DNA from 3 places in the Sphingobium sp. 3R8 genome. Region 3 is predicted to be linked to each of the others. Evidence: predicted binding sites of a transcription regulator. Region 3 holds the regulator's gene; each other region holds the start of a gene.

Region 1 (2,268 bases), on a different contig from region 3:
GCCAATGACCCGCCAGCGTGCGGGCGAGGGGGAGGAAGGTGGCGGGACCACAGATGATGACGCGATTCTTGGCCGCGCGTTCCCACAGGTCCATGTCCGCTTCCAGCGCGGCGGTGACGAAATTGTCGCCGGGGACATACATGATGACGAAGTCGGGGGCCTTGTCGAACTGCTCCCAATAGGCCTTGCGCCCCAGCGCGTCGGCATGGGTGCGCATGGCGCGGGCATGGTCGAGCATATGGGCGTCGCGCAGCGCCGGATCGACCTGGTCGACGGCGTTGAGATAGGCGACCAGCGAGCATTTGACATCGACCACCATCTGCTGGTCGCCAGGCAGGTTGATGACGAAGTCGGGCCGCATCCGGGTTTCAGAGCCATTGGCTTCGACCGCGACCGACACTTCTTCCTTGAAATCGACGAAGGGGGAGAGACCGGCGGTCTCGATGAGGTTCTTGAACTGCTGTTCGCCCCAGCGGCCGCGGGTCTTGGGCGCGGCGCGCAGCGCGTTGACCAGCTTGGCGGTTTCCTCGCGCACCTGGCCCTGGCCCAGATGCACCTGCTGCACCGCCTCGCGCAGTTCGGCATAGCTGCCGACCCGGTCCTTTTCGACGCGGGCGAGGCCCTCCTCATAGCGTTTGAGCGTGGTTTCGACCGGATTGAGCAGGGTCTTGAGCTGGGCCTCGCTCTTCTCGTTCGCCTGGGCGAAACGCTGGTCGGCGCGGGTCAGGAACTGGGTCTGGGCGGATTCGAGCAACTTGCCGCCGATTTCGCTGAACTGGGCGGAGAGCTGTTCCTTGGCGTCCCGGAGCGCAGCGATCTGCTGCTCGAAGGCCTGGGTGCGGGCCTGTGTATCGGACTTCAATCCGGCCAGTTCGCGCAGCGCGGCTTCGCGTTCGGCCTGGATGGACTCGATGCGTTGGGCGGCGGCGGCCTGCAGGGCTTCGAGCCGCTGGTCGGCGGCCAGTTGGGCGGTTTCGAGCCGGGCGATGTGGGTCGCGGACTGATGGACGCGCTCCTGCTCCACCGCCAGTTCGGCGATGGCGCCGTTGCGCTGGCTGGTGGCGAGGTCCAGCTTGTCACGCAGTTCCGCCTTCTCGGCGGCCAACGGGGCAAGCGCCTTGTCCTTGAGCAGCCAGCCGACCGCAAGGCCGATCAGCAGGGCGACGAGAATGAAGAGGGCGGCCAGGCTGTCCATGATAATCCTTGTTTGGAACGAAACGGGAACCTAGCGGGCCGGGACGGACGCTGCAAGTGTGAGACGGCGAGTGCGACAGTAGAAACGCCATATCGAATTTAGATAGTTAGCTAACTATTGAAAATTCAGGCCGCCTGCGCGCTCGGCGCCGCGAAGCGGGCGCGATAGTCGCCGGGCGACAGGCCGACGAGGCGATGAAACAGCTTGCGGAAGGCGGCGGCGTCTTCATAACCGACGCTCCAGGCGATCTGGTCGATCGTGCGCTTCGTAAACTCCAGATGTTCGCGCGCCTTTGCGACGCGCAGATGCTGGACATATTCGATCGGCGTCATGGCGGTCGCCGCCTTGAAACGGCGCTGGAAGGTGCGTTCCTCCATACCGACCTGCGCCGCCATGTCGCCGACGCTGACGGCTTTGGCTTCCCGCGCGGCGAGCCAGTGCTGCGCCTTCAAAATCGGTTCGTCGCCATGGGTCATGCGCGGCATGAAGCGCGCGAAATGCTTCTGTTCGCGCCCGGCGCTGTCGATCAGCAGGAATTTGGCGGTGTCGAGCATCACCGTCGGGCCGAGCAGGCGGTCGACCAGCCGCAGACCGAGGTCGGTCCAGGCCATCAGGCCGCCCGCGGTGATGATGTCGCCATCGTCGATCACGATGCGGTCGCAGTCCAGCTTCACATCGGGGAAGCGGGCGCGAAACGAATCGGCGAACCACCAGTGCGTCGTCGCCGGGCGGCCACTGAGGAGGCCGGTCGCCGCAAGCAGGAAGGCGCCGCCGCAATTGGAGGCGAGGGTCGCGCCGGCGGCGTGGCGATCGAGCAGCCAGCGGGCATAGGGTGCGGCCTCAACGGCATCGGGTATGCCGGTCAAGCGTCCGGGGACGAGCCAGATGTCGGGCGTACCGGCCAGGGCTTCATGCGTATCATGCACGCGGGCGCATCCGCCATCGGCCTGCATGCGCCAATGGCTGACGCGCAAGGCGGGGCCGCCATGCTGCTGTGAAAATTGTCCGGCGATGGCGATCAGGTCGGTCATGCCATGGACCATCGCCTGCTGGCAGTCGCGGTAGAGGAGAAT
Region 2 (2,268 bases), on a different contig from region 3:
TGAGGTCGGCCCAGACGCCCTGTCCGCGCATCCGGGTGCCGAAATCGGGGTCGTTGTCGCGGCCGCCGCGCAGGTCGCGGATGATCGCCATCACCTTGGCCGCGCGATCGGGATAATGGGCGTCGAGCCAGGCGCGGAACAGCGGCGCGACCTCGTGCGGCAGGCGGACGGGGATGTAGCTGACCTCCCGCGCGCCCGCCTGCGCGACGTGGGCGACCAGCGTTTCGATCTCATGGTCGGTGATGGCGGGGATGACCGGCGAGATGCTGGCGGTGACGGGGATGCCGGCGGCCGATAGCTGGCGGATCGCCTCGATCCGGCGCAGCGGATGCGGCGCGCGGGGTTCCAGGGTGCGGGCGATGGCGGGGTCAAGGCTGGTGACGGAGAGCATGACGGCAACCAGCCGGTCGCGCGCCAGATCGGCGAGCAGGTCGATGTCGCGCACTATGCGGTCGGACTTGGTGGTGATGAAGGTCGGGTGGCGGGTTTCGACCAGCAATTCCAATATATCCCGCGTGATCCGCCAATCCTTTTCGATCGGTTGATAGGGGTCGGTGTTCGTGCCCATGGCGATGGGCGCGACGACATAGTTGCGCTTCGACAGTTCGGCGCGCAGCAGTTTTGCGGCATCGGGCTTGGCGAACAATCTGGTTTCGAAATCGAGGCCGGGGGACAGGTCGTGATAGGCATGGGACGGGCGCGCGAAGCAATAGATGCAGCCATGTTCGCACCCCCGATAGGCGTTGATCGATTGGGAAAAGCCGATGTCGGGGCTGGCGTTGCGCGTGAGGATCGTGCGGGGATGTTCGACCGTGACCTGGGTGCGGCGGCGCGGGACAGGGCCGTCCAGTTGCTCGACCGTATCGAGCCAGTCGCCGTCGGCCTCCCGCTGGGGGAGGTTGAAGCGGTGGCTGTCGCCGTTCAGCGTTGCGCCTCTGCCCCTTTCGATCGCCATGGCGCATAAGAACATATAAGGAACAACGTGTCAATTGAGACGACAAGTGCAACAGCAGTACGGCACCGGCATTTCATTAATTGACTAACTAATGAAATGCCGGATCGGCCTTAACGCTCCATCAGCCGCGGCATCAGTTCGACGAAGTTGCAGGGGCGGAAACGGCTGTCGAGTTGGGTGACGAGGATACCGTCCCAGGCGTCCTTCACCGCGCCGGTCGAGCCGGGCAGCGCGAAGATATAGGTGCCGCGCGCGACGGAGGCGGTGGCGCGGGACTGGATGGTGGAGGTGCCGATGTTCTGATAGCTCAGCCAGCGGAACAGCTCGCCGAAACCGGGGATTTCCTTGTCCTGCACCTGGGCGAGCGCTTCCGGCGTGACGTCGCGGCCGGTGACGCCGGTGCCGCCGGTGGTGAGGATGACGTCGATCTGCGGATCGTCGATCCAGGCATGGAGGCGGGCGACGATGGCGGACCGGTCGTCGCGCTCGATATAGCGGACGGCGAGGATATGGCCGGCGCTTTCCAGCCGTTCGATCAGCGCATCGCCGGAGCGGTCCTCGGCGAGGCCGCGTGTGTCGGAGACGGTGAGGACGGCGATCCGGACGGGAATGAAGGCCCGGCCCTCGTCGATCGGCATCAGTCGGAACCGCCACCCATGGCGGCGGAAGGCTGGGCGCGGCCGTCGGCCTTGCTGAGCCTTACCAGCTTCACGCCCTTGGCATTGGGGAAGGTCGGCCACATGCCCTGCGCCATGCCGGTCAGGCAATCGGCGCTGCCCTTCGCCTGGATCTGGTACATCCAGTAGTTGCGCATGACGATGTTCACATAGGCGCGGGTTTCATAATAGGGCAGCGATTCCATGAAGAGCAGCGGATCGCCCTTGTCATGGACCTGCGTGTTCCAGCGATCGACCGGCTGCGGGCCGGCATTATAGGCGGCCATCACCTTGGGCAGCAGGCCACCGGTCGCGCTCATGTCGCGCAGCGATTCCAGATAGCGCTGGCCATATTCCATGTTGGTGGACGGCACGAAGAGTTGCGATGCGTTGGTGAGGCCCACATCGCCGGCGGTGCCGGGACGGACCTGCATCAGGCCGCGCGCACCCGCGCTGCTGACGACGTCCGAGCGGAAGCCCGATTCCTGGAGCGTGTGGGCGTAAATGAGCGAGGGATCGACGCGCCAGCCGCCATCGGGGCGCCAGTCCGGCGCGGGGAAGCGGGCGAAGCTGTCGGGCTGCTTGCCCGCCGGGCCGTTATGGGCGAGCCAGAGCTGGGTCGCGGGCAGGTTCAGGGCGCTGGCGAGGCGCAGCAGC
Region 3 (2,268 bases):
CGATAACCGCCGCCGTCGGCCGCTGGCTGGCGCAGGATCTGGCGGCGCTGCGCAACCAGCCCTGGACCGACCTTTCGGCGATGGACGGCTATGCCGTGCGCGCGGCGGAGGCGCCCGGTCCCTGGCGCGTCACCGGCGAAAGCGCAGCCGGAACGGCTAACCTTCCGCTCTTGCCGCCCGGCGAGGCCAGCCGCATCTTCACCGGCGCGCCGCTGCCGCCCGGTGCCGACGCCATATTGATCCAGGAAAATGCGGCCCGCGACGGCGATCGGCTGACCGCCAGCGCCGATCCGCCGCCCGCCGGCCGCCATGTCCGTAGCGCCGCCTCCGACTTCGCGCAGGACGCCCTGTTGCTGGAGGCAGGCAGCCGCCTCGGTCCGGCGCAGATCGCGCTGGCCGTGCTGGGCGGTCATGGCGCCGTGCCGGTGGGTGGGCGGCCGATGGTCGCTTTGCTCTCCACCGGCAATGAACTGGTGCCGCCCGGCGCCCCGACGCCGCCGGGTTTCCTGCCTTCCTCCAACGCGCCGATGCTTGCCGCCCTGCTCGCCGCCCTGCCCTGCGACGTCATCGACCTCGGCATCGTACCGGACGATCTCGACGCCATGGCGGCCGCGCTCGACCGGGCGCGGACGGCGGACATCATTGTCTCGACCGGGGGCGCCTCCGTCGGTGACCATGATCTGGTGCGGCCCGCCTTCATTAAGGCGGGCGGTGCGCTCGATTTCTGGAAGATCAAAATGCGGCCGGGCAAACCGCTGATGGCCGGTCGCATCGGCGATACGCTGTTCCTGGGCCTTCCGGGCAATCCCGTTTCGGCTTTCGTCACGGCGACGCTGTTCCTGCTCCCGCTGGTCCGGCATCTGGGCGGCGCGCGCGATCCGCTTCCGCCCATGAGCGACGCGCCACTCGCCTCTCCTCTCCCGGCCACTGGCGATCGCGACGATTATCTCCGCGCCTGGCGCGGGCAGGACGGCATCGTGTCGGTGACGTCGCAGGACAGCGCCGCCACCGCCGCCATGGCGAAAGCCGACTGCCTGATCCTGCGCCCGGCCGGATCGCCAGCGGCCGCACCGGGCGATCGGGTGGTGATCCTGCCGCTGCCCTGACATGTTCGGTGCTTGACTAACCTTCATCTGTTTCCTATGCGTTCCTCATACGTTCCACGGAGGACCGCGATGTTGACGCCCAAGCAGCAGGAATTGCTGAGCTTCATTCAGACCCGATTGGACGAAGGCGGCGTTTCGCCCTCGTTCGAGGAAATGAAGGATGCGCTGGACCTGCGGTCCAAGTCCGGCATCCACCGGCTTATCAATGCCCTGGAGGAGCGCGGGTTCATCCGCCGCCTGCCCAATCGCGCCCGTGCGCTGGAAGTGCTGAAGCTGCCCGACGCGATGCATCGTGCGCCGGTGCCCGCGCCAGTCGTTGCGCTCAAACCCAAGGTCGCGGCGCCTATACCGATCGCCGCCAATGACGTGATCGAAATCCCGATGCACGGCCGGATCGCGGCCGGCGTGCCGATCGAGGCGATGGAGGGGCAGACCATGCTCTCCGTGCCGGCCGCGCTGTTGGGTGCGGGCGACCATTATGCGCTGGAAGTGTCGGGCGATTCGATGATGGAGGCGGGCATTCTCGACGGTGACTTCGCCCTGATCCAGCGCACCGACGTCGCGCGCGAAGGTCAGATCGTCGTGGCGTTGATCGACGAAGCGGAAGCCACGCTCAAATATTTCCGCCGCGAGGGCAGCCGCGTCCGGCTCGATCCGGCCAATTCCGCTTATGAACCGCAGATCTACGACCCGCGGCAGGTCCGCATCCAGGGCAAGCTGGCAGGGCTGCTGCGCCGCTATAATTGAGATTTGGGTCGTCCTGATCCACGGGGTGGGCGAACGATCCAGGGATGTGCGTCGCCGACTCGATGGACGGTGTGAACTTCGCCCTTTGCCAGGGTGATGGACAGGCCGCCGGTCCGTGCCAGCAACCGGCGGTCGATCTTCATCCAGCGCGGATGACACCAGCGCGGTAGCCCCCGATCGCTGACGACGATGTCCGCCGCGGCGCAATCGCGGGCGAAGTCGGACCGCTCGATCAGCACTGTGCTGCGGGTGAAGAGCAGCCGCCAGCTACGGCCATTGCCGTCCTTCACGCCGACAGCGCACAGATCGCGCGAACAGCGTGCGTCCGGCAAATCCGCGATCGCCGCCAGTTCGCCGTCATAACCTGCACTTTCCGACAGCACGTCCCGCACATAATCCCCCGCCCGATCGCGCA

What was found. The regulator LexA, encoded in region 3, represses DNA repair genes until DNA is damaged. The targets are predictions, from matches to a motif close to GTTCCNCNCTTGTTCT.
Region 1: the regulator LexA is predicted to act here: its motif matches at 1,210-1,225, upstream of rmuC (DNA recombination protein RmuC).
Region 2: the regulator LexA is predicted to act here: its motif matches at 964-979, upstream of K9B33_RS13725 (PA0069 family radical SAM protein).

What each region holds. Positions count from the first base shown of each region.
Region 1 covers NZ_JAIQXR010000007.1:78,102-80,369, reverse strand. Annotated here, with positions in the region: gene rmuC (DNA recombination protein RmuC) at 1-1,195, opposite strand, end outside; gene K9B33_RS08775 (GlxA family transcriptional regulator) at 1,321-2,268, opposite strand, start outside.
Region 2 covers NZ_JAIQXR010000013.1:103,639-105,906, forward strand. Annotated here, with positions in the region: gene K9B33_RS13725 (PA0069 family radical SAM protein) at 1-955, opposite strand, end outside; gene moaB (molybdenum cofactor biosynthesis protein B) at 1,066-1,593, opposite strand; gene K9B33_RS13735 (lytic transglycosylase domain-containing protein) at 1,593-2,268, opposite strand, start outside.
Region 3 covers NZ_JAIQXR010000001.1:287,577-289,844, reverse strand. Annotated here, with positions in the region: gene glp (gephyrin-like molybdotransferase Glp) at 1-1,106, shown strand, start outside; gene lexA (transcriptional repressor LexA) at 1,176-1,853, shown strand; gene K9B33_RS01370 (ComEC/Rec2 family competence protein) at 1,844-2,268, opposite strand, start outside.